Regions from separate parts of the Enterobacter sp. AC1 genome, predicted to be linked through region 2. Evidence: predicted binding sites of a transcription regulator. Region 2 holds the regulator's gene; the other holds the start of a gene.
The links. The regulator PurR, encoded in region 2, represses purine synthesis genes. The targets are predictions, from matches to a motif close to CANGCAAACGTTTGCNTG.

Region 1 (16,185 bases), on a different contig from region 2:
TCTCTACTACAGCGGAGAAGAGGGCTGGTTAGAGGGCGTGCAGGCCAGCGTCACCACCTTCCAGAACAATGTGGATGACCGCATCAGCATTAGCCGTACGGCCAATGTGAATCAGGCGCAGGATTATCCTAACTACGTTGGCCTGAATGCGGACGGCGAACCGATTTTCCGCTACTACAACGTCAACAAGGCGCGCATCCGTGGGGTGGAAACCGAGCTGAAATTCCCGCTGGCGGAAGACTGGAAAGTGACGCTGAACTACACCTATAACGACGGTCGTGATATCAGCAACGGTGGCAACAAGCCGCTGTCCGATCTGCCGTTCCATACCGCCAACGGTACCGTTGACTGGAAGGCGACGCAGGACTGGTCGTTCTATGTTCAGGGCAACTACACCGGTGAGAAACGCGCGCTGACCAGTAGTGCACCAACGCCGGGTGGCTACGTCATCTGGAATACCGGCGCCGCATGGCAGGCGACGAAAAGCGTGAAGCTGCGTGCGGGCGTGCAGAACCTGCTGGATAAAGATCTGAGCCGTGACGATTACAGCTATACGGAAGATGGCCGCCGTTACTTCGTGGGTGTGGATTACAAGTTCTGATCCAGTCAGGTTAAAAGCAAAACGGCAACGTAAGTTGCCGTTTTTAGTGTTTATTCCCTCTCCCTGTGGGGTGAGGGATCCCCAGTAATTTTTTTAACCGGAAGCGATGAATGTTGCTTCGGAAAAATTAATGGCTTACAGCGGTGCCCTGGTCCGGCTGTACATCGCCGAGGCGTTTCCGTAAGGCCGGGGCGAGGCGCAGGGATGCGCCGAGAGGGCGGGCTTTACAGGGACGTTACCTCCGCCCGTCCCCGATAAGCCGGTAGGAATAAGCTGAGGGCACCGCGAAGCGGCGATTTACCGCCGGGAGCCCGGGTCGCCAGGGTGGTGGCGATTGAGCCACCCTGGCACGTTCACAGGCCATGCCGTTACAGAGTAGCAAGGTACATAAAGTGAACGGAATGACCACCAGAGCCGTATGTTCCCCCTCACCCCAGCCCTCTCCCTCAAGGGAGAGGGGGTCGTCTGTGCAGGCATTATTTTGTGGGGATCCCTCAGCCCTGCGGGAGAGGGTTAGGGTGAGGGCATCAGAGCGCACTTAACCGCACTTAACCGAACAAATGCTCCGCATGGAAGCGGAGATGGTCCTCAATAAAGGACGCGATGAAGTAATAGCTGTGATCGTATCCTGGCTGAATGCGCAGCGTCAGCGGCCAGTCCTTCTGGCGCGCTGCTTCTGCCAGTACCGCAGGCTGTAGCTGACCGGCGAGGAACTGATCCGCATCACCCTGATCGATAAGAGTGGGAATGGCCTCTTCAGGGTTGCTGTTCAGCATCAGCGCACAGCTGTCCCATGCCAGCCATTTTTCCGCATCTTCACCCAGATAGTGGGTAAAGGCTTTTTGCCCCCACGGCACCTGTGAGGGGTTCACGATAGGGGCAAATGCCGACACGCTGGTGTATTTACCCGGGTTTTTCAGCGCCATTATCAGCGCCCCGTGACCGCCCATCGAGTGGCCGCTAATCGCGCAGCGGTTACCCACCGCAAACTGAGCCTGCACCAGGGCAGGAAGCTCATCGCGAATGTAATCGTACATACGGTAGTGGCGTGCCCAGGGCTGTTCGGTCGCATTCAGATAAAACCCGGCGCCTTTGCCCAGGTCATATCCTGCGTCGTCAGCCACATCATCGCCACGCGGGCTGGTGTCTGGCATCACCAGCGCAATGCCCAGCTCGGCGGCAATACGCTGCGCGCCCGCTTTGGTGGTGAAGTTTTCGTCGTTGCAGGTCAGGCCTGAAAGCCAGAACAGAACCGGCGGGTTTTCCGTCGGGGGCAGGAAAATATTGAACGTCATCGCACAGTTGAGAACGGTGGAGTCGTGCCGCCAGCGCTGCTGTCGACCTTCAAAACAACGGTGCTCTTCGAGCAGTTCCATGCAGGGCTCCTTAATGAGAATGCGCATTCATACCATCCATAATACAGCGTTTTCATTGACCTGTGAGCAACTTTCTCTTTCACCGGACGGCGAGATGCTGCATCATAAATTTACTTTTCTTTAACATTTGGAGCAGTCATGGCGCTGCGTATTGCGCTCAGTGGGTTCGTCGTTCTGGTGGTGGCAATGGGGATCGGGCGCTTTGCCTTTACGCCTCAGGTGCCGCTGATGATTGCTGCCGGGCAGCTTACGCTGACCAGCGCGGGCCTGGTGGCGGCGATGAATTACCTGGGCTATCTGGTGGGCGCATGGGATGCGATGCGCGCGCACCGCTTTGTTGAAACGCGCCTCTGGCTGGGCATCACGGGCGCGGTGGCGTTGACGCTGCTCTCTGCCGCGGCGGATAACGCCGTTGTACACGGTTTGCTGCGCTTTGTGATTGGCTGCATGAGCGGCTGGTCGATGGTGCTGATTGCCGCCTGGACTAACGAGCGCCTGGGGCAGCTGGGTAAACCGGGCCTGAGCGCGGCCGTGTTTGCCGGCCCGGGAGCGGGAATAGCCCTGAGCGGGCTCCTCGCCGTCTATATTCAGGCGAAATCCCTGTCGGCCGGGGCGGCATGGCAAATCTACGGCGTGCTGGCGCTGGCGCTGATTGCCCTGGTGGCGCGCTACCTGCCGCGTTCCGGTCAACTTCATCGACCGGGAACCGCGCCGGAGCCGCTGGTGCTGACGGCAGATTTAAAACGCCTGGTCTGGAGCTACAGCCTGGCCGGGTTTGGCTATATTCTGCCGGCGACCTTCCTGTCGCAAATGGCGGCAGTACGTTTTCCCGGCAGCCTGTTCGCCCAGTTCGTCTGGCCGATTTTTGGTATCGCCGCCGTGGTGGGGATTGCGATCAGCATTCTGTTGCGCCACACCTCAACGGCTAACCGCAGGCTGGCTATCGTGCTGTGGTTGCAGGGGGCTGGCGTGCTGGCGGCCTGGCTGCTGCCGGGAATAGTTGGATTGCTGACGGGGGGGCTGCTGGTGGGTGGCGGTTTCCTCTGCGCCGTTCAGCTCTCGCTTTTATACGGCCGCGAGCTGGCACCGAACCACACGCGGTATATGGCGGGTCTGCTTACCACCGGGTATGCCATAGGGCAGCTGGTAGGGCCGATGACCTCGGCGTTATCAACCTGGCTTACCCACCGGCTGGAGCCTGCGCTGGGGCTGGCGGGCGTTGCGCTGTTCGTCGGCGGGGCTCTGGTCTGGAATCGTCACGCTGAAAGGCAGCAGCAATTGCAATAATTATCGTCGTGAATACTGGATTATGTGCGCGGCCTCACGCACAATGAGCGCATACTTTTGCCACAACGAGGGCAAAAGACGCCACACCTGCAGGAGAACAAAATGTCATCACTCAGTAAAGAAGCTGCCCTGGTCCACGAAGCCCTGGTTGCGCGCGGTCTTGAAACGCCACTGCGTCCGCCCGTACAGGATCTGGACAATGAAACCCGCAAGCGTCTGATTGCCGGTCATATGACCGAGATCATGGAGCTGCTGAATCTCGATCTGAGTGACGACAGTCTGATGGAGACGCCGCACCGCATCGCAAAAATGTACGTCGACGAAATTTTCTCCGGCCTGGATTACGCCAACTTCCCGAAAATTACCGTCATCGAAAACAAGATGAAAGTGGACGAGATGGTCACGGTACGCGATATCACGCTGACCAGCACCTGCGAACACCATTTCGTCACCATCGACGGTAAAGCGACCGTGGCGTATATCCCAAAAGATACGGTGATCGGCCTGTCGAAGATCAACCGCATCGTGCAGTTCTTTGCACAGCGTCCGCAGGTGCAGGAGCGTCTGACGCAGCAGATCCTGACCGCGCTGCAAACGCTGCTGGGCACCAATAACGTGGCCGTCTCTATCGACGCGGTTCACTACTGCGTGAAAGCGCGCGGCGTGCGTGATGCGACCAGTGCAACCACCACAACCTCGCTGGGTGGTCTGTTTAAATCAAGCCAGAATACCCGCCAGGAGTTCCTGCGCGCCGTTCGTCACCACAACTAAGTCTTACAGGGCAGGGACCATGGAGCGAAACGTCACGCTCGATTTTGTTCGCGGCGTCGCCATTCTCGGTATCCTGCTGCTTAATATCAGCGCCTTCGGCCTGCCGAAGGCGGCTTATCTCAATCCTGCATGGTATGGCGACATCACGCGCAGTGATGCCTGGACGTGGGCAATCCTCGATCTCTTTGCCCAGGTCAAATTCCTCACGCTCTTTGCCCTGCTGTTTGGCGCAGGCCTGCAGCTCCTCCTCAAACGCGGTACGCGCTGGATACAGTCGCGCCTGACGCTGCTGGTACTTCTCGGGTTTATCCACGGTCTGCTCTTCTGGGACGGCGATATTCTTCTCGCGTATGGCTTAGTCGGGCTCATCTGCTGGCGCCTTATTCGCGACGCGCACAGCGTGAAAAGCCTGTTTAACACCGGCGTGATGCTCTATATCATGGGGCTTGGGGTACTGCTGCTGCTGGGGATGATCTCCGGTGAGGCGACAAACCGTGCCTGGGTCCCGGATGCCGCTAACCTGCAGTACGAGCAGTTCTGGAAGCTGAAGGGCGGTACGGAAGCGATAAGCAACCGTGCGGATATGCTGGGGGATAACCTCCTTGCGCTGGGCGCGCAATACGGCTGGCAGCTGGCGGGAATGATGCTGATGGGCGCGTCGCTGATGCGCACCGGCTGGCTGAAAGGCGAATTTAGCCTGCGCCACTATCGCCGCACGGGCGCCGGGCTGGTCCTGCTCGGCGTGCTGATTAACCTTCCGGCGGTGATTGCGCAGTGGCACCTCCACTGGGATTACCGCTGGTGCGCTTTCCTGCTCCAGGTGCCGCGTGAACTGAGCGCGCCGTTCCAGACCATCGGCTATGCGGCGCTGATCTATGGCTTTTGGCCAACGCTTTCTCGCCTGTGGATTGTCAGCGCTATCGCCTGCGTGGGCCGCATGGCGTTAAGCAATTACCTCCTGCAAACGCTGATATGCACCACGCTTTTCTATCGCTTTGGCCTGTTTATGAAATTCGACCGCCTCGCGCTGCTGGCGTTTGTTATCCCGGTCTGGGTAGTAAACCTGGCGTTTTCTGTTCTCTGGCTACGCTATTTCCGCCAGGGACCGCTGGAGTGGGTGTGGCGTCAGTTAACCGCACATGCTTCAGGGATATCATTGAAAAATACATCCAGATAACGATCTGGATCACAATCATTAACAAAACGGATGTAAGCGTTTTCATGAGTGTGAGCTTCTTCACGTAGTCCCCTTTCTCTCGCTGCCAAAATAGCCACCTTGCTAAACACAGGGGGTGTCTGTGAGTTGCTGCAATCCTTTGAAGGATGGTGAATATGATCACCATTCGTGACGTCGCCCGTCAGGCGGGCGTTTCCGTGGCTACCGTTTCGCGCGTGCTGAACAACAGCGCGCTGGTCAGCCCTGAAACCCGTGAAACCGTAATGAAAGCCGTGACCCAGCTCGGGTACCGGCCAAATGCCAATGCTCAGGCGCTTGCGACGCAGGTTAGCGACACTATCGGTGTTGTGGTGATGGATGTATCGGATGCCTTTTTCGGCGCGCTGGTGAAAGCGGTGGACGTAGTCGCCCAGCAGCATCAGAAATATGTCCTGATCGGCAATAGCTATCATGAGGCAGAAAAGGAACGCTATGCCATAGAAGTGCTTATTCGCCAGCGCTGTAATGCCCTGATTGTCCACTCAAAAGCCCTGAGCGACGAAGAGTTAATCGGGTTTATGGATCAGATCCCGGGCATGGTGCTCATTAACCGCATCGTCCCGGGCTATGCCCACCGCTGCGTCGGGCTGGATAACGTCAGCGGCGCCATGATGGCCACCAAAATGCTCATCAACAACGGGCATCAGCGGATCGGTTATCTGGCCTCCAGCCACCAGATTGAAGATGACGAACTGCGGCGCGAGGGGTGGCAAAACGCCCTGAAAGAGCACGGCATTACGCCATCAGACAGCTGGACGGGAACCGGAACGCCTGACATGCAGGGCGGTGAGGCGGCCATGGTGGAGCTGCTGGGGCGAAATCTGCAGCTTACTGCGGTGTTTGCCTATAACGACAGCATGGCGGCAGGGGCCCTGACGGCGCTGAAGGATAACGGCATTGCGGTGCCACAGCATTTGTCGCTCATCGGCTTTGACGATATCCCGATTGCCCGTTACACCGACCCGCAGCTGACAACGGTGCGTTACCCCATTGCCTCTATGGCGAAACTGGCGACTGAGCTGGCGTTACAGGGGGCAGCAGGGCTGCTGGATCCGGGGGCAACACATTGTTTCATGCCGACTTTAGTGCGTCGTCACTCCGTGGCACCCCGGCAAATTGTGGTTCCGATCACTAACTGATCACGTGATGTGATGTAACCGTTTTCAATCTGTGAGTAAATTCACAGTATCTTAACAAGGCGCTGACTATGATGTCAGCGTTTTAGGGGCTGAAACGCTATGTAACGGTGATTATTCACTTTCACTATAGCCAACGTGCCGCAAACAACGAATAAAACGCATTTCTGGATCGTTACCGAACACGGAAGATAGAAATTTTATAAGTGAACTTCGGCTGTCAGTAACGTTTTATTAACATCTGCCCGCCGATCGTTATTCACAAGAACTACCCTGCATAAAAAAAACCGGAGATACCATGAATAAGAAGGTGTTGACCCTGTCTGCTGTAATGGCAAGCATGCTTTTTGGTGCAGCAGCGCACGCTGCGGATACCCGTATTGGTGTGACCATCTATAAATACGACGACAACTTCATGTCTGTTGTGCGTAAAGCAATTGAGAAAGATGCTAAAGCAGCGCCAGACGTTCAGCTGCTGATGAATGACTCCCAGAACGACCAGTCCAAACAGAACGACCAAATCGACGTTCTGCTGGCGAAAGGCGTGAAAGCCCTGGCTATCAACCTGGTTGACCCGGCTGCAGCAGGCACGGTGATTGAAAAAGCGCGCGGCCAGAACGTGCCAATCGTCTTCTTCAACAAAGAACCTTCCCGTAAAGCGCTGGATAGCTACGACAAAGCGTATTACGTCGGTACCGACTCTAAAGAGTCCGGTATTATTCAGGGCGATCTGATCGCCAAACACTGGGCGGCGAACCCGAACTGGGACCTGAACAAAGACGGCCAGATTCAGTTCGTTCTGCTGAAAGGCGAGCCAGGCCACCCGGATGCTGAAGCCCGTACCACCTACGTTATCAAAGAGCTGAACGACAAGGGCCTGAAAACCCAGCAGCTGGCGTTAGATACCGCGATGTGGGATACCGCTCAGGCGAAAGATAAGATGGATGCGTGGCTGTCCGGCCCTAACGCGAACAAAATCGAAGTGGTTATTGCCAACAACGACGCGATGGCAATGGGCGCGGTAGAAGCGCTGAAAGCACACAATAAATCGTCCATCCCGGTATTCGGCGTGGATGCGCTGCCAGAAGCGCTGGCGCTGGTTAAATCCGGCGCGATGGCCGGTACCGTGCTGAACGATGCCAACAACCAGGCGAAAGCGACCTTCGATCTGGCGAAAAACCTGGCCGATGGCAAGGGCGCGGCAGATGGCACCAGCTGGAAAATTGAAAACAAAATCGTTCGCGTACCTTACGTGGGCGTAGACCAGTCCAACCTGGCTGAGTTTATCGGTAAATAAGTTATTCGTACTGTCTTCACTGGGCGCAATTCGTTGCGCCCTTTTATAACGCGATATGCGAGGCCAACAAGGTATAATTATGGTCAGCACAACTACTCAGTCATCCGGTGAATACCTGTTGGAAATGAGCGGTATCAACAAGTCATTTCCCGGCGTTAAGGCACTCGATAATGTTAATTTAAAAGTGCGTCCTCACTCTATTCATGCATTGATGGGTGAGAACGGTGCGGGTAAATCAACATTATTAAAATGCCTTTTTGGGATCTATCAAAAAGATTCTGGCAGCATTCTTTTTCAGGGGAAAGAGATCGATTTCCATTCAGCGAAAGAAGCGCTGGAAAACGGTATCTCAATGGTTCACCAGGAATTAAACCTGGTACTGCAGCGTTCGGTCATGGATAACATGTGGTTGGGGCGTTATCCAACCAAAGGTGTCTTTGTCGATCAGGACAAAATGTATCGCGACACCAAAGCGATTTTCGATGAGCTGGATATTGATATCGATCCGCGCGCCCGCGTGGGGACATTATCCGTATCCCAGATGCAGATGATCGAAATTGCCAAAGCGTTCTCCTATGATGCGAAAATCGTCATCATGGACGAACCGACATCGTCATTAACGGAAAAAGAGGTTAATCACCTTTTTACCATTATTCGTAAGCTGAAAGATCGCGGCTGCGGCATTGTGTATATCTCCCACAAAATGGAAGAGATCTTCCAGCTGTGCGATGAGATAACCATCCTGCGCGACGGCCAGTGGATTGCCACGCAGCCGCTGGAAGGGCTGGACATGGACAAGATCATCGCCATGATGGTCGGCCGTTCCCTGAACCAGCGTTTCCCGGATAAAGAAAACAAGCCGGGCGAAGTGATCCTGGAAGTGCGCAATCTGACCTCGTTACGCCAGCCGTCCATCCGCGACGTCTCCTTCGACCTGCACAAGGGTGAAATCCTGGGGATTGCCGGTCTGGTAGGCGCAAAACGTACCGACATCGTGGAAACCCTGTTTGGCATCCGTGAGAAGGCTCAAGGCACCATTACGCTGCACGGAAAGAAAATTAACAACCACAACGCCAACGAAGCCATTAATAATGGTTTTGCACTGGTAACGGAAGAGCGTCGTTCGACCGGTATTTACGCCTATCTGGATATTAACTTTAACTCGTTAATTTCTAATATTCGCAATTACAAAAACAAAGTCGGTCTGCTGGATAACTCCCGCATGAAGAGCGATACCCAGTGGGTTATTGACTCCATGCGCGTGAAAACGCCAGGGCACCGCACCCAGATTGGTTCGCTTTCAGGCGGCAACCAGCAGAAAGTCATTATCGGCCGTTGGTTATTAACCCAGCCAGAAATTCTGATGCTGGATGAACCGACCCGCGGTATTGACGTCGGCGCGAAGTTTGAAATTTATCAGCTGATTGCCGAGCTGGCGAAAAAGAATAAAGGGATCATTATTATTTCTTCCGAAATGCCGGAATTGTTAGGGATCACGGATCGTATTCTGGTTATGAGCAATGGTCTCGTTGCCGGTATTGTTGACACCAAAACGACAACGCAAAACGAAATTTTGCGTCTTGCGTCTTTGCACCTTTAAGATCAGGGGCTCCTCATGAGTGCGTTAAATAAAAAAAGTTTTCTCACTTATCTGAAAGAAGGCGGTATTTACGTTGTTCTTTTAGTACTGCTGGCTATCATCATTTTCCAGGACCCTACGTTCTTAAGCCTGTTGAACCTGAGTAACATTCTGACCCAGTCCTCCGTGCGTATTATCATTGCGCTGGGCGTGGCGGGCCTGATCGTGACCCAGGGGACGGACCTCTCCGCGGGGCGTCAGGTGGGTCTGGCGGCGGTTATCGCGGCAACCCTGCTGCAGTCGATGGAAAACGCCAACAAGGTGTTCCCTGAAATGGCCACCATGCCGATTTTCGTGGTGATCCTGATTGTCTGCGCCATCGGCGCGGTGATTGGTCTGATCAACGGCATTATCATCGCTTACCTGAACGTGACGCCATTCATCACCACGCTGGGTACGATGATCATCGTTTACGGCATCAACTCCCTGTACTACGACTTTGTCGGTGCTTCTCCTATCTCGGGCTTTGACAGCGGTTTCTCGACCTTTACGCAAGGGTTTATCGCGCTCGGCAGTTTCCGCCTGTCGTACATCACATTCTATGCGCTGATTGCGGTGGCCTTCGTCTGGATCCTGTGGAACAAAACGCGCTTTGGTAAAAACATCTTCGCTATCGGCGGTAACCCGGAAGCGGCGAAAGTCTCCGGCGTCAACGTTGCCCTGAACCTGCTCTTCATCTACGCGCTGTCTGGGGTGTTCTACGCCTTCGGCGGGATGCTGGAAGCGGGCCGTATCGGCTCTGCCACGAACAACCTTGGCTTTATGTACGAGCTGGATGCGATCGCAGCCTGCGTGGTGGGCGGCGTCTCCTTCAGCGGCGGCGTGGGTACCGTACTCGGCGTTGTGACCGGTGTGATCATCTTTACCGTCATCAACTACGGGTTGACCTACATCGGCGTGAACCCGTACTGGCAGTACATCATCAAGGGCGCCATCATTATCTTCGCGGTCGCGCTGGATTCCCTGAAATACGCGCGTAAGAAGTAAGCGTCTCTCGCACTAGCCGGCCCGCTCACCGAGCGGGCTTTTGCCCTATGCCAGATTTGATTCCTCCCGGGTCACAATGCGCTCAAACCAGTCGAGTTCAGAGAGCTTGCAGGCGACCCACTGTGCGGAAAAAGCGTCACCCAGGCTGTCGGTGAGATACTGACAGCGGGCAAAGGTCTCAATCGCTTCCTGCTGAAACAGCGGCAGATCGGGGTGATCCTGCTGCGGTTCCGGTAACTCCTCCTCGTCGATATTTTCCAGCCCGTACAGCATGCCGGTCAGGATGGTTGCGGCCACCAGATACGGATTCGCATCGGCCCCGGCCAGCCGGTACTCGATACGCCGGTTGTTGTCATCCGAGCAGGGAATACGCAGGGCGGCGGCGCGGGTGTTATAGCCCCAGGAGTTAAACACGGGCTCCGTCAGGTTTTTACGCAAGCGACGAAACGCGTTGACGCCTGGTGCGAGAATGGCGACGGAGGCGGGCATCAGCGCCAGCTGGCCCGCAATGCATAAACGCATCATGCTGTTAAGCGCGTTCACTGGTGAGGCAAAGACGTTGTCGCCGCGGCTGTCGTTGAGGCTGAAATGAAAGTGCAAACCGCTGCCGGAAAGGTCGCTGAAGGGCTTGGCCATAAAGTTGGCCTGCAGGCCGTGCTTTTCGGCAACGTATCGGGTCAGGCGGCGCAGCGCCAGCACGTTATCGCAGACCTCAACAACGCGATGGCTGTGCTTCAGGTTTAATTCGTACTGGCCGGACTCGGCCTCCGCCACGATCCCGGTCAGCGGGATGCGCTGAAGGTGTGCCAACCGTTCCAGCTCATCAAACAGCGCCGCGTGGGCTGCCGTGGTATCCATATGAAAACAGCCCTGATTTTGCGCATCCTGGCGTTCATGTCCCGTCAGATAAAATTCGATTTCCGGGGCAATGACCGGGAAAAGGCCGTGCTGGTGGAAGCGGGCCAGGACGTTCTGCAGGATCGCGCGCGGCTCAAGCGGGCAGGATTTATCGTCGCTGTCTCTCATGGTCAGAAGGATCTGCGCGTTGTGCTGCGGATCCTGCGGGCAGGGGCGCAGGGTGCCGGCAACGGGGAGGCAGAGTCGGTCGGGTTCATCATGAAGCGGGGTCGCAATTTTTCCTTTCTGGTCCATCGAGTAGACGGAAAGGGGAAAATAACAGCCGTTTTCCAGCGTCAGCATGCTCTCCACCGAGAGGCGCTTGCCGCGCATCGTGCCGTTGATATCGTTCAGGTAGACGTCAACGTGTTTCGTCTGCGGGTAGCGTTCCAGGTAATCGGCCACTTCAACGGCAACGTTGTGCTGCAGGGCGTCAATTTTTTCATCGAGCCAGAGGCCAGAATTGAGTGTGCCGGGAAGTGACAAACCGGGGAAGTTAAAATACGGGCGGAGACTTTTCAGGAAAAACGCATTCATTATCGAGTTCATAGTCATTCTTCAATGAAGCCGTAGCGGCAGTGAACTCAGGTTAAAAGAGCCGGCGTAAAGGGGGGATAAAAAGCGTCAGGACAGGCGTAAAGAAAGTATAAAGGCAGGCCTATTTTTTCTCTTTTTTCTGCATATCCAGCAGCTGCTCCGGCGTCACCGCCGGATAACCCTGCGCGTCTTCCGGCACTTCATGCATCGCCGGGATCGGCACCAGCGGGCCTAAAAAGCGCGGTTCGCGTTTGAAAATATAGAGGTCGGCCAGGGCACCAAAACGGGCGCCAAACTCGCGGACGCGCACGCTCAGCATATCTTTTGGCGACGGCACCGCGTAGCACTGCGCCTGAATGCCCATGTGCAGGGCGATAAACAGCGCGCGCTCGCAGTGGAAGCGCTGGGTGATGATGATGAAGTCGTTGGTGTCGAAGACTTTGCGCGTGCGCACGATGGAGTCCAGGGTGCGGAACCCGGCGTAGTCGAGCACGATATCGGCAGGGTCCACGCCCCCGGCAATCAAGTCCTTACGCATCGTCACCGGTTCGTTATAGCTTTGCAGGGCGTTATCCCCGCTCAACAGCAGGTAGTTCACCTTGCCGCTGTTGTAGGCGTTCAGCGCGCCCTGAATGCGGTAACGGTAATACTGGTTAATGACGCCGGTGCGGTAGTACTTGGCGGTGCCGAGCACCACGCCAACCTGACGATAGGGCAGGTCCTGCAGGTCATCAAAGATGTAGGGGGCGGTTTTCCAGCTCATCCAGCGATCGAGACCCAGCACGATCAACAGCAGTATGCCGACCAGGACAGACAGGCTGTAAAAAACGCGCTTTAACATGCAGATGGCTCGTACCAAAGGTGAAATTTAACTCAGGCTACTTTACCCGCCTGGTTAGCGCAAGAAACAGAGACTCAACTGAGGGGTTTTTCAGCAAACGGGCGGGCATTTCTGCCCGCCGGAAGGATTATGCAAGCAGCACGCGGTCAATCGTCGTGCAGCCGAGCGCCTTAAGCGTCGCGGCGGTCGCATCCCACTGAATCAGCGGCGCATCGGCAATTTCTGCCAGAATAGCGCGCTGAATGTCCGGATAGTCATAGCCGTTCAGGCTCAGCAGGTTAAGTGCGCCCTGCAGCGGCGGCAGCGTTGGGTTAAACGCGGCGTTTTCCGCATAGCTGCCGCTAAAGATACGGCCATCGCGGCACTGCAGCGCCACGCCGCTCGGGGACTTGCTGTACGGCGTGTGGCTCTTGTTGGCAGCGGCAATGGCCGCCTGGATCAGGTCATCGCCGGACAGGGCGAAACCGTGGTCCTGCTCGTCCATCAGCAGCGTTTTGATCTCCAGATCTTTCGGGCCAAACGCGTCCGGCAGGTAATCCGCCAGCGTGTGCGGCGCGCGACCCGGCAGGTTGATGCGCAGCTGCAGCCCGCTGTTCAGCTCGTTCATGAACTGACGGCAGTGGCCGCAGGGGGTGTAGTTCACGGTAATGGCGCTCAGCGCTTTTTCACCGCGCAGCCAGGCGTGACTGATGGCGCTCTGCTCGGCGTGAACGGTTTGCTGCATGGTTGCGCCCAGGAACTCCATATTGCCGCCGAAGTACCAGGTGCCGCTGACGCCCCGCGCAATGGCCCCGACGTTGAAGTGGGAGAGATCGGCCCGCGCGCAGGCGGCGGCCAGGGGGAGCAGTGCGAAAGCCAGCGCGTCTTCGTCCAGTCCCGATGCCTGTTTCAGCATCGTGACCTGCTCAGCCGTCAGCAGGGCGGGGAAGTGTGCATCTGCCAGAACGGGAGCCAGGGCTGACTGCAAATTCTCTGCAAGCTGGGCGAAAGCAGCTTGAAAACGTGGGTGCATGGCGTTTGCCTCATAAAGGTTAATGGATCGGTAGTTTACGGAGCCGTCAGGGCTTTATATGTGATCCACTTCTCATTATGTATGCAACTTATGAAATCAAAATGAAATTTGCGCGACGCATCGCAAATTTTAGCCCATCACCGCCAGAATCAGCGGGAAAATGAACGGGGCCAGCAGGGAGGTGATAATCCCGCAGATCACCAGCGCCAGGGAGCTAAACGCCCCTTCCTGATAATCCAGCTCCGCACAGCGGGCGGTGCCCAGCGCGTGTGAGGCGGTGCCCATCGACAGCCCACGTGCTGCCTTAGTATGAATACGCATCGCGTTCAGCAGGGTGTGGCCAAACACCGCGCCGAGAATCCCGACGAAAATAACGCACATCGCGCTGATGGCCGGAATACCGCCGAGGCTGCCGCCGACCGCCATCGCGATAGGCGTGGTGACAGATTTGGGCAGAATAGACGCCGCAATCTGCGGAGAAGCCCCCATCAACAGCGCCACCGACGTCCCGGTGATCATCGCCACAAGGCTGCCCACAAAACAGATGGTAATGATGGATTTCCAGCGAGCGCGGATCTGGTGCAGCTGCTCATAAAGCGGAAAGGCCAGCGCGACAACGGCGGGCTGCAGCAGGTCGTTTAAAATTTTGCTGCCGGCAAAGTAGCGCTCATAAGGAATGCCGGTGAGCAGCAGGAACGGAATAATCACCACCATCGCCACCAGCAGCGGGTTCAGCAAGGGCATTTTGAAACGTGCGGCAAGCTTACGCGCGGCGAAGAACACCGCCAGGGTTAACGGCAGAGACCACCAGATATTGGCCATCATTTTTTTGTTTTCTCCCCAATCACGTTACGTTCGCCATGCACCAGATGCGAACTCCAGCTCACTACCAGGAAAACCACCAGCGTACTGACCGCGCAGGAGACCACAATCGGGCCGAACTGGGCCTTGAGCAAATCAAAATACTGCATGACCCCGACGCCGATAGGCACGAAAAGTAGCGCCATATAGCGAATGAGAACGAAGCAGCCGGGGTTGACCCACTTTGCGGGCAGGATTTGCAATGCCAGCAAAACAAAGAGGATCAGCATACCGATAATGCTGCCGGGAATGGTGATGGGCAGCAGCGACGCGATGAAAATCCCGGCATACAGACAGGCGTAAATCAGGACGAATGCGCGCAGGTATTGCCAGATAATGTTCAATGATTTACTCATGGTGATAGTCCTTGCTGAAACGCATTCATCATACAATTAAACCTTAAAATGTGCCACGGATCACATCATGAATTTTGAGCATACCAGACATTCCAGAATGGAACGTCCGGTATCGCCTTACAGGGGCAGGCTACAGTTTAGAGGAAAGGGATTGCGCTGGCGAAGTGACGCGCCAGAGATTGCATCAGCGCGAGGCGGTCAGTTTATCGAGAAAGGAAAACAGCGCCTGGTTCATTTCGCAATAATCATGGGAGCGGAGTTTTTCCGCCGTTTCGACAAAACGGAATTCACCCGCCCGGCGGAGGTCGTTCTGCGAATGCTCAATCAGCAGCTCTACCACCTCCGGCGTCAGTTCCATGTGACACTGAAAACCGTAAACCCGTTCGCCATATTGCACGATCTGGCGGGGACAGCCCTCGCTGTAAGCGAGAACCTTAGCCTGCGGCGTCAAGCCCGGCATGTCGTTATGCCAGTGACCGACGTTCAGCACGCTGCCAAAGTCCTCAAACAGCGGGTTCGCCTTGCCTGCATCCGTAAGCCTGACGGGAAATTTGCCGATCTCTTTTTCCGGGCTATGACAAAATGCTGCGCCCAGCGCCTCACCGATAAGCTGTGAGCCCAGACAAACGCCTATCACCGCTTTACCTGCTTCTATCGCGCGGCTGATGAGCGCCTTTTCCGCCTGCGCATCAAACCAGGGGCATTCCTCAAGCGTGGTGGCGGGTGACTGCGGGCCTCCCATAATGATAAGCAGGTCTGTGCGTCCCAGCTCCTCGGGTAAAGGATCGCCCTGATAAACTCTGGTGTAGCTCAGACGACAGCCGCGATTTTTCCCCCAGGTCTCATAGGCGCCTGGCGCTTCGAAATGTTCATGAATGATAAAATGGATGTGCATTGCGTCTCTCTCTGGTTACGTGTACAAGCAGCATCATAAGAGGAAGGGGGGAATGTGAAATGCCAACCGTTATCGATAAAACGCCAATTCACGACGATGCCATCGGATGGTCAAGAGGGGCCATTAGCTATAAGCGCGGCGAAGTGGACCCGCCTCACCAGCATTCGCAGGGGCAGCTATTGTTTGCCATCAAAGGGGTCATGCTGGTCGAAACCGGCCGCAAACGCTGGGTCATACCGCCGCAGCGCGCGCTGTGGATCCCTCCCTTTCAGGAACACACCTACAGCGTGCTATCCACAACGGAGCTCCGCGCGGTCTGGTTTAGCCCGGCGCTGATATCGCAATGCGAGCCTTTTAAGCGGAAAGAAGAGGTTCACGTGATTATGGCGACAGCGTTGTTCAAAGAGCTGATTGCCGGGCTGTTCAGCGCGGAATACCGCCCGGCAAGCCAGCGCAGCATGGCCGTTTTGCTGCTC
Region 2 (16,185 bases):
CCGGAAGCAACGACGGTGCTGGCTGACCCTCTCTGGCTGGAACAGGTGCTGCATAATCTGCTCAGCAATGCCATTCAGGCCCAGCAGCCGGACACTGCCGGTTGGGTAAAAATTGAGAGTCAAAAGAACGAGAGCGGCGTCCTGATCACCGTCACCGACGGCGGCCCGGGCTTTAGCCCTGAGGCGTTACAGAATGCCTTCATGCCGTTTTATAGCGGCAGAGAAGTGGGTATCGGTCTGGGGATGACCTTAACGGAGTCATTGATGACGCGTATGAACGGCTCGATTACGCTGGGTAACGCCCCGCAGGGCGGGGCGCAGATCCGACTACAGCTGGCGCACGGAAAGGAGGCGAAGCATGGATAAAACAGTCTGGCTGATTGATGATGATGAATCCATCAGAGAGTCGATGGCGTTTTTGCTTTCGGGGATGGGCTGGCCGGTCAAAACGTTTGCAAGCGTCGATGCCTTTATCGCTGCCCATGCTGGGGATACGGCGCTGGTGGGCTGTATGCTGCTGGACATGCGCATGCCGGGCAAAGGCGGGCTCGCCTGGCTGGAAGAGGGCAGCTGGCCCTGGCCCCTGCTGCCGGTGATTATCATGACCGGACACGGCACCGTTGACGCCTGCCGTCGGGCCTTCCATAACGGCGTCTTTGAGTTTTTCACCAAGCCGCTGGATGCCGACACGCTTATCGAAACGGTGGGTCAGGCCTTCGGAGAAAGCCAGCGCCGCTTTGCCGACTGGCAGGAAACGTCCCGGGTTAAGGCGCGTTTTGCACAGCTGACCGCCCGGGAACATGAAGTGCTGGGCGAACTGATGAAAGGGCTCAGCAACAAGGAGGCGGCTGCACGGCTGAACCTTTCGCCGCGAACGGTGGAAGCGCACCGCGCGGCGGCGTTTACCAAGCTTGGCGTCAGTAGCCTGGTCCAGGCGATCCGGGAATACGACAAATTGCAATCCGTATAACTACCAGGATGAGTGCGTAATCAACCGAATTACCTTTTATCGCGCGGCTGAGTAACCTCTGCTCTGTCTACCAACACGCGAGGACGTGCGATGAAAAAATTAATGATGGTTGCGGCACTGGCCGCGGGCAGCCTGAGCCAGGCGGCGCAGGCCGATACGCTGAGTCAAAAGAATCTCTCACTGGCCCAGGCGAACGCGCTGGCGACGTCCGCTATCCAGGCGTGTACGGCAAAAAATTATCAGGTGACGGTCACCGTGGTTGACCGGGCAGGCGTGGTAAAAGCGGTACAGCGCACGGACAATGCCGGCCCGCATACGGTTAAAGCCAGTGAGATGAAAGCCTTCACGGCGCTCAGCGCCAAGAATGCGTCAGGGAAAGTGATGGAAGCGGCACAGAGCAACGCCGGTGCGCAAAACATGCGTGACATTCCAGGCTTCCTGCTGCTGGCGGGTGGCCTGCCGGTGAAAGAGGGCGATGAGACGATCGGCGCGATTGGTATCGGCGGCGCGCCGGGCGGTCATCTTGATGAAGCCTGCGCGCAGGCAGCCATTGACGGGCTCAAAAAGTAACTTAAAAAAAAGCACCGGTTTCCCGGTGCTTTTTTATCAGATCTTGCAGGCATCGCCGCAGTCGTCGTCGGCGACAATCGCCTGCGCTTTTTTGTCCGCATCGTCCAGACGTTCCGCATTACGCTCTTCGGCTTCATCCAGACCGTTAAAGACTAAGTTATCGAGATCAATTTCCATGTGGCACCTGCTCTGTTCAGTATGTGATTCTGGCACAGTATAGGGCAAAAAAAGCCAGCAATGTACCTCGCAGCACATAACGATAATCCCTGCCATACTCAGTGCTTTATTGCTGAGGAGAGCCCATGATTACACTCTGTAAAACCTGCGGAACCGCCTATGAGGCCCAGCCGGACAGGTGCCCGATTTGCGAGGATGAACGCCAGTATGTGCCCGCTACGGGCCACGCATGGACGGATTTCGACACCGTAACCGCCACGCATAGCAACAAATGGCAGCAGCTGGAGCCGCGGCTGTTCGCTATTAAAACGGTCCCCGCGTTTGCTATCAACCAGCGGGCGCTGCTCCTGCAAACGCCCCACGGCAATATTCTCTGGGACTGTATTGCTAACCTCGACCCCGCCACTAAAACGCTCATCACCGCGCTCGGCGGCATCAGCGCGATTGCGATTTCGCATCCGCACTATTACACCACCATGCAGACTTGGGCCGCGGCGTTTGATGCGCCGGTGTATCTGCACGCCAGCGACAGGGAGTGGGTCATGCGCGACAGCCCGGCCATTCACTTCTGGCACGGGGATGTGCTGGAGATTTTCCCGTCGGTCACCCTGCTGCGCCTCGGCGGGCATTTTGCCGGCGGAACGGTACTGCACTGGCAGGAGGGGGAAGGGGTATTGCTGGTGGGGGATATCCTGCAGGTCACGCCCGGCAAAGACGCCGTTTCGTTTATGTGGAGCTATCCGAATTATCTTCCGCTGCCGGCGCGCACCGTGGCGTCGGTTGTGAGTCATCTTGAAGGCAAAACGTTTGCACGCCTGTACGGCGCGTTCGAAGGGCAGAACATCCTGGGGAACGCGGACGAGATCGTGCAGCGGTCGGGCCAGAAATATATTGCTTGTCTGAAGTAAACCACGATGGGTAAACTTTACGAGTGTGATCTCGATCATGCCTAAACTAAAACAGATAAAAGAGACATTGCTATGCAACATATCATTGAAGGTTTTCTCAGCTTTCAAAAAGAGATTTTCCCGCAACGTAAAGAACTCTTCCGCAGTTTAGCGTCCAGCCAGAATCCCAAAGCGCTGTTCATCTCTTGCTCCGACAGCCGCCTGGTACCGGAGCTGGTCACCCAGCAAGAGCCGGGACAACTCTTTGTCATTCGTAATGCTGGCAACATCGTGCCGCCTTTCGGGCCGGAGCCTGGCGGCGTGTCTGCCACTATCGAATACGCCGTTGTGGCGCTGGGCGTAACGGATATTGTGATTTGCGGACACTCCAACTGCGGGGCGATGAAGGCGATTGCCGATAACGCCAATCTGGAGCCAATGCCGGCTGTGTCGCACTGGCTGCGCTATTCCGACGCGGCAAAAGCCGTGGTGGAGAAGAAAACCTGGGATAAGCCAATCGATAAGGTCAATGCGATGGTGCAGGAGAACGTGTTTGCGCAGCTGAGCAACATTAAGACCCATCCGTCCGTTGCGGTTGGCCTGCGCAATAACGCCATCCGCCTGCACGGTTGGGTGTACGACATTGAAAGCGGCAAAATCCTTGCGCTGGATAAAGCGACGAAAACCTTCGTCTCCCTGTCTGAAAACCCGGAAGTCTACTTCGAGTAATCAGCACCAGCAGGGCATGGACGCCCTGTCAGCTCTCGCTGTACGGCAATCTTCGCCGTAACCCCGAGGCGGGTTTTTCTGCCGCTTTCGCCATCGCCTCTGCAATCTCAGCGCACTCCGCCAGCCCCTGAACGAAGGGACGATCGTGCATCAGCCACGGTATCGCACCGAAGGCGATGCGTCCGCGAACGGTTTCAGGCGCTTTTAAGGTGTAATCCTCGCCGATGTCGGGTATTTCTTCGCCCGTTGTTTCCAGCTGTTTGCGCAGCGTCGGGAAGGGCAGATCTTTCGTTTTGAGCGGCTTTTGCCCGCGCGCGTCAATAAACACGTCGAAACGGTAAACTGTCTCTTGAGTGGTTATCACCGTCCGGTCACTGCCAACGTCAAGCGTGTAATCGTCGCCGAGCGCAGCCACACTAATGATGCCGGCTTCGCGAAGAGCAAGAAGCCTGCGGATAGACTGCGGAGGAATGGCCGCGTAGTTGTCGATAAATACCCGCGCCAGCCCCTGTTTGAAGCGTTTCGCGTCTCGTTCGCTAAGATGGGGCACGATCTCCTGAACCACTTCATGCAGCCGAAGCACGGTATAGCGCCAGGCCACGGTGCGCCGCTCGCGCTTGTTCCGCTCAACCTCGTTGAGATTCTCTTGCGCCCAGGTAAAGGGGCCGTGCCGTTTACGATCCTCAAACCAGGCCTCGCGAATGCTGTCCGCAGTCAGCCCGTGCAGAGACATTTTCTCACACCACGCCGGGTCAGCGAGCTGGAGCTCTTTGACCATCAGGGTAAAGATGCGGTCGAGCAGGCCATCCGATCCTTTGGCAATCTCGCTTTCAGCCGCGCGTTCGGTCAATACCGATAATGGTTCATAAGGGATAGGGCAGTAAAAATCGGCTTCTGGCAGAATGCCCGTTCGGGACATCAGGACAATGTTTAATGCCTCGCTGCCTTTATCCAGCACGAATTTATCGTCGCGAAACGCGCCGTGCTGCATCACCACCGCCATGGCCGCGTCGAGACCGCTCAACGATGTGCCCATGATGCCGACGCGGCACGGAGGAATGCTGGCGTCCATTAGGCCGGACCACGGGCTTGGGAAGAACGCGCGGGTGGCTTCGTCCTCGTCGGGCCAGACGTGTCCGGTGGCGATAACCGCGAGGTCAAAGCGTTCAGGAAAGGCGATGTCGTTGACTGCAAGCGTGACGCCAGCCTCTGAGGGCATGATGTCGGTCACGCGGGCGGATTCATGGATATCAACCTGAAACCCCCGCTTTTTAGCCTCTTCAACGATTGAGCGAAAGCTGTCGCGAAAATACTCACCCAGCAGGAGCCGGGGCAGGAACTGCCGGTCATGCAAACGGGCTTTATCAACGTTAAAACGCGCCAGATGAGCGTCGCTCTGGCCCCTGAGCCAGTCGAGGTAGGTCATAAACAGTGGCGGGATTTCAATGCTGGCGATGTTCGCCAGCATCAGACGAGAGTTATCGTCATCGTTGTAGGGCATACCCACGCCCGCTTCCTCAGCCTGTTCAAAGACGGAGACCGAAAGCGGCTGGGAGTTTTTAAGCAGTGCGTAAAAGGTGTAAATCCCTGTAGGGCCGGAACCGATAATGGCGATTTTCTTCATCGACGGTTTTCCTCTCTTTTTTCCATGAGGAAAGCGTAGCAGGAGAACAGTAATGAAAATGGGGGATTAGGAAAATTCAGGATATCAGAAGAGGATTTGCACCATTTCAGGACTGAAATGGTGCGTCCGAGTGGACTCGAACCACCGACCCCCACCATGTCAAGGTGGTGCTCTAACCAACTGAGCTACGGACGCAGAATGGTGCGTTCAATTGGACTCGAACCAACGACCCCCACCATGTCAAGGTGGTGCTCTAACCAACTGAGCTATGAACGCAACGTGTTGTCGGTGACAACGGGGACGAATATTAGCGGCACAGCCCCAATGAGGCAAGAGGGAAAATGCATTTTTCTCTCTGATTTCACGCGATTGCTTTATTACCGCGCAAAGTGAAGAGAAAGTAGCCGCCGGCTGGCGGCTACTGCGTATTTAACGTGCAGCGCGTTGCAAAATGACCGTTGACGGCTGGCGCTGCAGGAAGCGCATTCGCATCATCATCATAATCGCCGCCGACGTCAGGCCGATGATAAAGCCCATCCAGAACCCAGCCGGACCCATGCGATCCACCACCAGATCGGTCAGTGCCAGGATGTAGCCAGTCGGCAGACCTAGCACCCAGTAGGCGATGAAGGTGATAAAGAAGATCGAGCGCGTGTCTTTATATCCGCGCAGCACGCCGCTACCAATCACCTGGATGGAGTCAGAAATCTGGTAAATCGCGGCCAGCAGCATCAGGTGCGACGCCAGCGTGACGACTTCCGGATTGTCGTTATAGAGCAGCGCAATCTGCTCGCGTAATGCAACGGTAAAGAGCGCCGTACAGACGGCCATGCAGACGCCGACGCCCAGCCCGGTCCGGGCGGCCGTTTGCGCATCCAGCGTTGACCCCTGGCCCAGACGGAACCCTACGCGAATCGTCACCGCCGCGGCCAGCGACATCGGCAGGACGAACATCAGGGAACTGAAGTTCAGCGCAATCTGGTGGCCCGCGACATCAATAATGCCCAGCGGGGAGACCAGCAGGGCGACCACGGCAAAGAGGGTCACTTCGAAGAACAGCGCCAGCGCGATAGGCAGCCCTAACTGCACCAGGCGCGTCATGATGTTCCAGTCCGGTGTGCTAAATCTGTTCTCGTTACGAATATCGCGCATTGAACGGGCGCGCTTCACAAAGGTGAGCATGGAGAAGAACATCACCCAGTATACGGCTGCCGTCGCCACGCCGCAGCCGACGCCGCCAAGCTCCGGCATCCCGAAATGACCGTAAATAAAGATATAGTTAACCGGAATATTGACCAGTAGACCAATAAAGCCCATTACCATCCCGGGCTTGGTTTTCGCCAGACCTTCACACTGGTTACGCGCCACCTGGAAAAAGAGGTAGCCTGGCGCACCCCAGAGCAGGGCGCGAAGATATCCTACGGCTTTATCAGCCAGTGCCGGGTCAATATTATGCATAGCGCGAATGATATGACCCGCGTTCCAGAGCACGACCATAATCAGCACGGAGACAAACCCTGCCAGCCAGAAGCCCTGACGAACCTGATGGGCAATGCGTTCACGGCGCCCCGAGCCGTTGAGCTGGGCGATAACAGGCGTGAGCGCGAGCAGCAGACCGTGGCCGAACAGGATGGCCGGAAGCCAGATTGACGTGCCGATAGCCACGGCCGCCATATCGGTGGCGCTGTAGCCACCTGCCATTACCGTATCCACAAATCCCATTGCGGTCTGGGCCACTTGCGCGATGATCACTGGTATAGCCAGTGCCAATAACTGGCGCGCTTCATTCATGTACTTCTGCACGTGAACACCTTTATTTTGTAGTTATTTGAGAGATTAAAAAAGCCGCCGAAACGGGCAGCAAGAAGAAAATGCAGGGGGGTGCCAGCTATTGTAGCGGGCTTTAGCTATTTATCTAGTGAAAAAATCGCCAGAAAATGCGCTCCGCTGGCAACCTGTTTTTCCAACTGTTATTGTGGTGGGATTAAACGGTGTCATCACCGTCCGGAAAAAACAGGAGTTGTAAGCATGTTTACTGGTATTGTGCAGGGCACCGCCAAAGTGGTGTCCATTGATGAAAAACCTAATTTCCGTACTCATGTTGTCGAGCTGCCGGAATATATGCTTGAGGGCATTGAAACCGGCGCGTCGATTGCCCACAACGGCTGCTGTCTGACAGTAACCGAAATTAACGGCAACCAGATCAGCTTTGATTTAATGAAAGAGACGCTGCGCATCACCAACCTGGGCGAGCTGGTGGTGGGGGATACCGTCAACGTTGAGCGGGCGGCGAAGTTCAGCGATGAGATTGGCGGCCATCTGATGTCCGGGCACATCATGACCACCGCGGAAGTGGCGAAAATCGTGACCTCGGAAAATAACCGTCAAATCTGGTTTAAAATGCAGGATCCTTCATTAATGAAATACATCCTCTATAAAGGATTTATTGGCATCGATGGGATTAGCCTGACGGTGGGGGAAGTAACGCCAACGCGTTTTTGCGTGCACTTAATTCCTGAAACGCTGCAGCGCACCACGCTGGGTGCGAAAAAACTGGGGCATCGCGTGAATATCGAAATCGATCCGCAAACACAGGCGGTGGTCGATACGGTCGAGCGCGTGCTGGCAGCAAAAGAAGCCGCAATAATAAAGACCGTCGAAGAAGAATAAAAAAACAACCCCGGTTTCCCGGGGTTATTTTTTTAACGTGCGACGCGCAGCCCGTGTTCAATCCCGCGGCTGAACACAACCTGCCAGAGCTGAATATCCCGCGCGCGAAACGCGCCCGCACAGGCATTCAGATAATAGCTAAACATCCGTTTGAATCGTTCAGAATAGTTGTCCGCAATTTCTGGCCAGGCCTCCTGAAAACGCGCATGCCATGCCATCAGCGTGGTGTCGTAATCGGCGCCAAAGTTATGCCAGTCCTCCATAACGAAATGGGATTCACTGGCGTTGGCAATCTGGCGAACGGACGGTAAACAGCCGTTCGGAAAGATGTATTTGTTGATCCACGGGTCAACGTTATTGTCGGTCCGCTTAGAGCCGATGGTGTGCAGCAGGAAGATGCCGTCCGGCTTTAAATTACGATCCACCACCTCAAAGTAGGTGTCGTAGTTTTTCGGCCCAACGTGCTCGAACATACCCACGGAAACGATACGATCGAACTGTTCGTTCAGGTCACGGTAATCCTGCAGCCGGATATCCACATCGAGGCCCTGGCAGCGTTCCCGCGCCATTTTTTGCTGTTCCGCTGAAATCGTGACGCCGACCACGCTGACGCCATAGTGCTTCGCCATAAAGTACGCCAGCCCGCCCCAGCCGCAGCCAATATCCAGCACGCGCATTCCGGGCTGTAGCTGCAGTTTCTCGCTAATCAGACGCAGCTTAGCCTGCTGAGCCTCTTCAAGCGTCGACGCGTCTTTCCAGTAGGCGCAGGAGTACTGCATGAAAGGGTCAAGCATGCGGTTGAACAGGTCGTTGCCAAGATCGTAGTGTTCTTTGCCGACGATCCACGCGCGTTTTTTACTTTGCAGATTAAACAGTCGGGCAGAGGCGACACGCAGGGTGTCTTTCAGGTTGCGGGGGAGTTGATTTTCCAGACCGGCACGCAAAACGCTGGCGAAAAAGATATCCAGCCGTTCGCACTCCCACCAGCCGTCCATATAGCTTTCTCCCAGTCCTAACGATCCCTCACGCAGCACGCGTTTAAAAAAGTCGGGATGTTTGATCTGGGGATCGGATGGCGAAGATCCGTTGATAGTGATGCCTGCACGACCCAACAGTTCACTGACGATCCGGGACCAGTTATCGTCCGGAACGCTGACTTCTTCTATACACGATGAACTCATAGCTTCTCCATCACCCTACTGTGATCAGAACCTTCAAACAGCGTAGACGCTTTTTTGGTTTGTGAGAAATCTCACGGTAAATACCGCGAGGCTAGTATCCGACGTAGAACAGAGGAAGGGAGATAACCCTTGCCGAAAATGCCTTCCATGGTAAAACGGGAGCACTCCGGCTCCCGTTAACGCTTAATATTTATCGTATTTAATCGAACCAAATTTAGTATAGGCCTCAAAATTTGGTGATTCAATAGAAAATTCTTAGCAACCTAATCACTGAAAATTAACATGATTTCTGGCGCGATTATGCATGTGACGTTTCAACCTGAGCGCGGTTATCCTGCTCACGCTGTGCGGAGGCCTGCATACGATAGCCTATTACCGCCAGCGCAACGGTCACCAGCATCACGCTGGTGGTGGTCAGAAGCGGCGTGGCAATCAGCGCGGAGACCACCAGGCTTGCCAGGAAGCACAGCCCCAGCTGCAGAGTGTTCTGCAGCGCGGCGGCGCGGCCTGTCGCCTGCGGGAACGGACGGAGCGCCTGTGCCACAACGATAGGGTAAATCGCCCCATTCGCGACGGCCATCACGCAGAATGGAATCAAAATTTCAGCCAGACCGGCGCCCGGAATAAAACCAACGGCCCAGGTCCCGATAACGCTCAGGGCATACAGCACCAGCAGCCATGGCAGCATTTGCTGACCTTCCCATTTTTGCAGCGCCGCGCGACAGCCGTACCCGCCCACCAGGAACGCGATGGTCTGCGGAACGTAGCTTAGCCCGATGGCCGCCGGGCTGTATCCCATATCGTGCAGAATAAACGGCGAGCCGGTGAGCCACGCGAAGAAGCTCGCCGAGCAGGCGGCATAGATCAGGACATTGCCGCGATACGCTTTGGTGCCGAGCAGGGAAGTGAAGGTAATTGGCTTCGCGTCAGCATGCGCCTCTTTTTTATGCGCGGGCTGGAGAGCAAACGCGGGCAGCATCAGTACCAGCGTGATGGCAAACAGCGTGGCAAAAATGGCCTGCCAGTCAAAGTGCGCGAGGATCCAGCTGCCCAGCAGCGGGGCAAGGGCTGGCGAGAGGCCCACGAGCGGCATAATGGTGGCGAAAATACGGTTTGTGCGGTTAGCCGGGTAGTAGTCGGTGACCAGCGCCTGCCAGGTGACGGCAGCGGCACAGACGCCCACAGCCTGAACAAAGCGCAGTACCAGCAGCCAGGTGGCGTCGCGTACCCATAGCATCCCCAGACAGCCAACGGCAAAAATGGCCAGACCCAGCAGCAATACCGGTTTACGACCAAAGCGATCCGAGAGCGGTCCCCAGAGCAGCTGTGCGAAAGCAAAACCGGCGAGGAACAAACTCAGGCTGGCACTGATGGCTGCGGCAGGCGTCTGCAGATCTTCCTGCATAGCGGCAAAGGCCGGCAGGTACATATCGGTGGCCAAAAAGCCCAGCACGCTTAAGCCGCCGAGCCAGACTAAAAAACCTTTCCTGGGTTGCATTATTTTATTCTCCTTAAGGAGGCAGGTGTACGTTGGCGCTGAGTGTAGGGAGTGCAAAGCCGCTTGTGAAACGCTAATATTTGGCGGGTGCATTCAAAAATTTTGCAGGCAGAAAATGTGGTCAGATTATTCTCTTGAAGTGGTCGATGCTGTCGCGCGTAACGGCAGCTTTAGCGGTGCGGCGCAGGAGTTGCACCGCGTCCCTTCGGCTATCAGCTACACCGTGCGTCAGCTCGAAGAGTGGCTGGCGGTTCCGCTGTTTGAACGGCGCCATCGTGATGTGGAATTAACGCCCGCCGGCGCGTGGTTTTTGAAGGAAGGGCGTTCTGTTATCAAAAAAATGCAGATCACCCGCGAGCAGTGTCAGCAGATTGCCAACGGCTGGCGGGGACATCTTTCCATCGCGGTGGATAACATCGTTAAGCCGGAACGCACCCGGCAAATGATCGTGGATTTCTACCGTCATTTTTCTGACGTCGAATTGCGGGTCTCGCAGGAGGTGTTCAACGGCGTCTGGGATGCGCTGGCCGATGGCAGGGCAGAGATGGCGATTGGGGCAACGCAGGCGATCCCGGTCGGGGGGCGTTACGCCTTTCGCGATATGGGCATGCTGAGCTGGAAGTGCGTGGTGGCTCGCGATCATCCGCTGGCGGCAATGGAAGGGCCGTTGAGCGACGATACGCTACGCAACTGGCCGTCGCTGGTGCTGGAAGATACCTCCCGTTCATTGCCCAAGCGTATCACCTGGCTTCTGGATAACCAGCGCCGGGTGGTGGCCCCTGACTGGGAATCGTCGGCGACGTGCCTCAGCGCCGGGCTGTGCGTCGCGATGGTGCCCGTGCACTTTGCGCGCCCAAGGATCGATACCGGAGAATGGGTTGAACTGACGCTGGAGAATCCCTTCCCGGATGCGGCCTGCTGCCTCACCTGGCAGCAAAATGACGTCTCGCCCGCCATGGCCTGGCTTTTGGATTATCTGGGAGACAGCGAAACGCTGAACCGGGAGTGGTTACGGGAGCCAGCGTAGCTGGCCCCGTAGAGCGATTAACGACGGTAGTCGCGGAACGGACCATCCGCAACGGAACGGCGTTCGATAAGGCGCGGGTGAACTTCGATGGACTGCGACTCTTCACGCTTGTTGACGATCCTGTCCATCAGCATGTTGAAGGCCGTTTCGCCCAGCGAATCTTTCGGCTGGTGAATGGTGGTCAACGCTGGCGTAAAGTAGCGCGCGTTACGCACGTTGTCATACCCGATCACGGAAATATCCTGCGGTACGCGCAGACCCAGCTCATCGGCGGCGCAGAGCGCGCCCATGGCCATGATGTCGCCTCCGCAGAACACTGCGGTCGGACGATGCTGCTGGGAAACAATCTGCTGCATTGCACGGTAGCCCGATTCTGGCTCAAAGTCGCCCTGCACGATCCAGTTTTCCGGCACGTTGATCAGCGCTTCTTCCATCGCTTTCATGAAACCGGCCAGACGGCCCGCGCCGGTGTTGCGTTCCAGCGGACCCGGGATCACGCCAATCTCGCGGTGACCGCGTTCGATCAGGTAGCGACCGGCCATATAGCCGCCTTCAAAGGCGTTATCGATAACGGAATCGGTGAAGTCCGCGCGCGCTTCGCCCCAGTCCATCACCACCATCGGAATATGGCGATACTCTTCGAGCATGGACAGTACGGACTCCGGATACTCGGAACACATCACCAGCAGGCCATCAACGCGCTTTTGCGCCATCATCGACAGGTAGGCGCGCTGTTTTTCAATGCTGTTCCACGCGTTGCCCAGAATCAGGGTATAGCCTTTCTGGAAGCAGTTTTTCTCTACCGCTTCAATGATCTCGGCAAAATAGGCCGCTTCACTGCTGGTGGCCAGCAATCCAATGGATTTGGTGTGATTAACCTTGAGGCTTCGCGCGACCGCACTTGGCGAATAGTGCAGCTCTTTGATCGCGGCCCAGACGGCATTGCGCGTCTCTTCCGCCACGAAGCGGGTTTTGTTAATTACATGTGATACGGTTGTAGTGGAAACGTTTGCGCGTTTTGCTACGTCTTTAATTGTTGCCATTAAATGTCACTCCAGACCATATCCTAAACTCCTGAAATACTTGAAGGTAAACGTTTGCCTTCTCTCACCCTTATTTCGCAATGTTGAGTTGCGGCACGCCGGGAAAACGACACGGGACGTCAGGAGGGGGTCAATGGCCGGTACGCTAATAAATTTAGCGTGGAATTTTGTCCTATCTTGATGAAAAGGGGAAGAGGTAAAGTGTTTATCAGTTTAAATCCAGGAAGATTTTTGACGTAAACTGTGCAAAAATGAGCAGGCTCACTTTTCGTGGGGGGATTAAAAGGAGAAAAATTGATGAGTTCCGATCTGAAGTTTTCGCTGTTCACCACCGTTATTGTGCTGGCTCTGATTGTGGCTGCCGGTCTGACGGCTGCGCTGCACTGATTTACGCGGAGGGAGAGCGTTCTCCCTCCCGATCGCCCCAATTGTTACTTCTCATGCAAAAATCTTTTGCCATTTTGTTAACTTCTCATTTTTTGTGATTAATGTCATGCTTTCGGCTTCTTTGTTCTGTGTCATCACATGACACGGCATCCGGAGTTGACGCATGAAAATCAATTTTCCCCTGCTGGCCCTGGCGATTGGCGCTTTTGGGATTGGCACCACTGAATTCTCCCCGATGGGGTTACTGCCTGTTATTGCCCGGGGCGTGGACGTCTCGATCCCTGCTGCAGGCATGTTAATCAGCGCCTACGCCATCGGCGTGATGGTTGGCGCGCCGCTGATGACGCTTCTGCTTTCGCACCGCGCGCGCCGCAATGCGCTGATTTTCCTGATGGCGATTTTCACCCTGGGCAACGTGCTTTCCGCCATCGCGCCGGACTACACCACGCTGATGCTGTCTCGCATTCTGACCAGCCTTAACCACGGTGCCTTCTTTGGGCTGGGGTCGGTCGTGGCGGCAAGCGTGGTGTCAAAACACAAGCAGGCGAGCGCCGTGGCAACCATGTTTATGGGCCTGACGATTGCCAACATTGGCGGGGTGCCTGCGGCAACCTGGCTGGGTGAAGCGATCGGCTGGCGTATGTCCTTCCTGGCGACCGCCGGGCTTGGCGTGATTGCGATGGTGGCGCTGTTCTTCTCCTTGCCGAAAGGCAGCGCGGGGGAACGTCCTGACGTGCGCAGAGAGCTGTCGGTGCTGATGCGCCCGCAGGTGCTCTCCGCGCTGCTCACCACCGTCCTGGGGGCAGGGGCGATGTTCACCCTTTACACCTACATTTCGCCGGTATTGCATGACATCACCCACGCGACGCCTCTCTTTGTTACCGCAATGCTGGTGCTGATTGGCGTGGGCTTCTCGATTGGCAACTATCTGGGTGGGAAATTTGCCGACCGTTCCGTGAGCGGGACGCTGAAGGGCTTCTTAACCCTGCTGATTGTCATCATGATCGCCATTCCGTGGCTGGCGCGTAATGAGTATGGGGCCGCCATTGCGATGGTCGTCTGGGGTGCCGCGACCTTTGCCGTGGTTCCACCGCTGCAAATGCGCGTGATGCGCGTCGCGCATGAAGCGCCGGGTCTTTCATCTTCGGTCAATATTGGTGCCTTTAACCTGGGCAATGCGCTCGGTGCGGCGGCCGGTGGGGCCGTGATTTCAGGGGGACTGGGGTACAGCTTTGTGCCGGTGATGGGGGCAATCATTGCCGCGCTCGGCCTGCTGCTGGTGATGATGTCGGGTCGTAAACAGCCAGAAGCAGCCTGCGCTGCTGAATAAACCAAAAACGCAGAAGGGCGAACCCTTCTGCGTGTCTCTTACGCGGCGAAGTTCTTCGCCACAAAGTCCCAGTTAACCAGCGCCCAGAAGTGCTCCAGGTAGTTCGGGCGCGCGTTACGGTAATCAATGTAATAAGCGTGCTCCCAAACGTCTACGGTCATCAGCGGCTTAGCGCTGGTGGTCAGCGGGGTGCCCGCGTTAGACGTAGAAACGATAGCCAGTTTGCCATCAGCCTCTTCGACCAGCCACGTCCAGCCAGAGCCGAAGTTCTTGATCGCGGCATCGGTGAACTTCGCTTTGAAATCCGCGAAGCTGCCAAATGCGGCGTTGATGGCGGCAGCCAGTTCACCGGCAGGCTCACCACCGGCATTCGGTGCCAGGCAGTGCCAGTAGAAGGTGTGGTTCCACACCTGAGCGGCGTTGTTAAATACGCCTCCTTCTGAGCTGCGGACGATCTCTTCCAGCGTTTTGCCTTCGAAATCGGTGCCCTTGATCAGGTTGTTCAGGTTGGTGACGTACGTCTGGTGATGCTTGCCGTAATGATATTCCAGGGTTTCCGCAGAAATGTGCGGTGCCAGGGCGTCTTTTGCATACGGTAGTGCAGGTAATTCGAACGACATTGCTTCTCTCCTTATTGTATTTTGCGTTGTCAATAACCACACAGACAACAGGGACAGGATAGCAAATTGAAAGGGTATGCAAAAGAGGAACTTACCCTGCCACGGGCGTGGCAGGGCAGGGATTAGCGAATGGTTTTCGGCGTCATCACGCGACGCGCGCCGACGTAGTGACGTACCCAGTAGTCTTCACTGAGAGAGGTGATCTGAATATCCTGGCCGCTACGCGGTGACTGGATGAATTTTCCGTTGCCGACATAAACGCCAACATGGTCAGCCGTGCCGCGGCCCTGAGTGCGGAAGAACACCAGATCGCCGTTTTCCAGCTCTCCACGGTCAACCGGGGAAGCATCGCGCAGGTGGTACATCTCATTGGCGGTGCGAGGAATGCGGAACTTGACCAGATCTTTATAGGCGTAATAGACGAGGCCGCTGCAGTCAAAACCGGTACGTGGCGAACTGCCACCCCAGTGATAAGGTTTTCCAATCTGCCCCATCAGCTTGTTCATCGCGGTTTTCTGCGCTTTCTGTACGCGCACTTTATGCACTTCCGCTATTTTCGTGACCTTTGTGCATTTCGCCTTGTGGCCTTTACGCGTGATGCATTTTTCAGTAACGAGGTTAGCGGCGGTTTGCGAAGCTTTGCTTTTGGCGGTGTGGGCAGTGCGGGAAGATTTTGTTTTCGTCTTGCTGGAAGCGGTCTGTTTAGCTGTTTTTTTCTTGTCGTTCTTAGCGGTGTTTTTTTTCTTACGTTCTGTGGTTTTCACCAGATGGTTTTTTTGTACGGCAGAATGCCGCGCCTGCTGAGAGGCGTTTGCCACTGGCGTGAAAATGAGTGATGTAAACAGTAAAGCACAGAGCGTGATCGAGATTTTATTTATCCGCGCCACTGGGCAGTCCCCTGATAAATGCAGGTCATCAATAATACCCGCGTGTGATTTACAAAGCCCGTCGATTCTAATCCATAAAAACCCAGAAAGTTAATAGCATTTTTCAATCTACAATCGTGTTTCGTTAGCAAGTGCAAAAAAATTCATCGTTCTGTCGCACATTTGTCCACTCCCTAAGCAAAACCCTGGCTGCTGCAGGGTTAAACACCATTTGCAATGCAACTTTTCGTGACTCGGGGTAGAATGTATAAACGTGACAAAAATGTTATTTTCCGATGCCAGTCTGAACCGCTACAATGTCAGACGAATGCCGTAACAGAAGTTAAAGGAAGCAAGACATGAGCACCACTATTGAAAAAATCCAGCGCCAGATCGCTGAAAACCCGATTCTGCTGTATATGAAAGGTTCTCCGAAGCTGCCAAGCTGCGGCTTCTCCGCGCAAGCGGTTCAGGCGCTGTCCGCCTGTGGTGAGCGTTTTGCTTACGTTGATATCCTGCAGAACCCGGACATCCGCGCTGAGCTGCCTAAGTACGCGAACTGGCCGACTTTCCCACAGCTGTGGGTAGACGGTGAACTGGTTGGCG

Region 1: galS (HTH-type transcriptional regulator GalS) is a predicted target of PurR. The motif match lies at 5,242-5,259, and genes of this name have one in related genera.

What each region holds. Positions count from the first base shown of each region.
Region 1 covers NZ_JBNDIZ010000003.1:341,188-357,372, reverse strand. Annotated here, with positions in the region: gene cirA (catecholate siderophore receptor CirA) at 1-601, shown strand, start outside; gene fghA (S-formylglutathione hydrolase) at 1,150-1,977, opposite strand; gene M2433_RS11425 (YbfB/YjiJ family MFS transporter) at 2,116-3,264, shown strand; gene folE (GTP cyclohydrolase I FolE) at 3,367-4,035, shown strand; gene yeiB (DUF418 domain-containing protein YeiB) at 4,055-5,212, shown strand; gene galS (HTH-type transcriptional regulator GalS) at 5,368-6,390, shown strand; gene mglB (galactose/glucose ABC transporter substrate-binding protein MglB) at 6,686-7,684, shown strand; gene mglA (galactose/methyl galactoside ABC transporter ATP-binding protein MglA) at 7,764-9,284, shown strand; gene mglC (galactose/methyl galactoside ABC transporter permease MglC) at 9,300-10,310, shown strand; gene M2433_RS11390 (glutamine synthetase family protein) at 10,356-11,744, opposite strand; gene sanA (outer membrane permeability protein SanA) at 11,866-12,585, opposite strand; gene cdd (cytidine deaminase) at 12,713-13,597, opposite strand; gene M2433_RS11375 (CidB/LrgB family autolysis modulator) at 13,727-14,422, opposite strand; gene M2433_RS11370 (CidA/LrgA family protein) at 14,419-14,814, opposite strand; gene M2433_RS11365 (type 1 glutamine amidotransferase) at 14,999-15,709, opposite strand; gene M2433_RS11360 (helix-turn-helix domain-containing protein) at 15,769-16,185, shown strand, end outside.
Region 2 covers NZ_JBNDIZ010000001.1:913,716-929,900, reverse strand. Annotated here, with positions in the region: gene M2433_RS04440 (sensor histidine kinase) at 1-366, shown strand, start outside; gene M2433_RS04435 (response regulator transcription factor) at 359-970, shown strand; gene M2433_RS04430 (GlcG/HbpS family heme-binding protein) at 1,061-1,540, shown strand; gene M2433_RS04425 (hypothetical protein) at 1,577-1,717, opposite strand; gene M2433_RS04420 (MBL fold metallo-hydrolase) at 1,843-2,625, shown strand; gene M2433_RS04415 (carbonic anhydrase) at 2,698-3,333, shown strand; gene M2433_RS04410 (FAD-NAD(P)-binding protein) at 3,362-4,957, opposite strand; tRNA gene M2433_RS04405 (tRNA-Val) at 5,076-5,152, opposite strand; tRNA gene M2433_RS04400 (tRNA-Val) at 5,157-5,233, opposite strand; gene mdtK (MdtK family multidrug efflux MATE transporter) at 5,387-6,760, opposite strand; gene M2433_RS04390 (riboflavin synthase) at 6,986-7,627, shown strand; gene cfa (cyclopropane fatty acyl phospholipid synthase) at 7,660-8,808, opposite strand; gene punC (purine nucleoside transporter PunC) at 9,107-10,306, opposite strand; gene punR (DNA-binding transcriptional activator PunR) at 10,422-11,333, shown strand; gene purR (HTH-type transcriptional repressor PurR) at 11,351-12,376, opposite strand; gene M2433_RS04365 (YnhF family membrane protein) at 12,674-12,763, shown strand; gene M2433_RS04360 (MFS transporter) at 12,927-14,093, shown strand; gene sodB (superoxide dismutase [Fe]) at 14,132-14,713, opposite strand; gene M2433_RS04350 (C40 family peptidase) at 14,836-15,600, opposite strand; gene grxD (monothiol glutaredoxin 4) at 15,939-16,185, shown strand, end outside.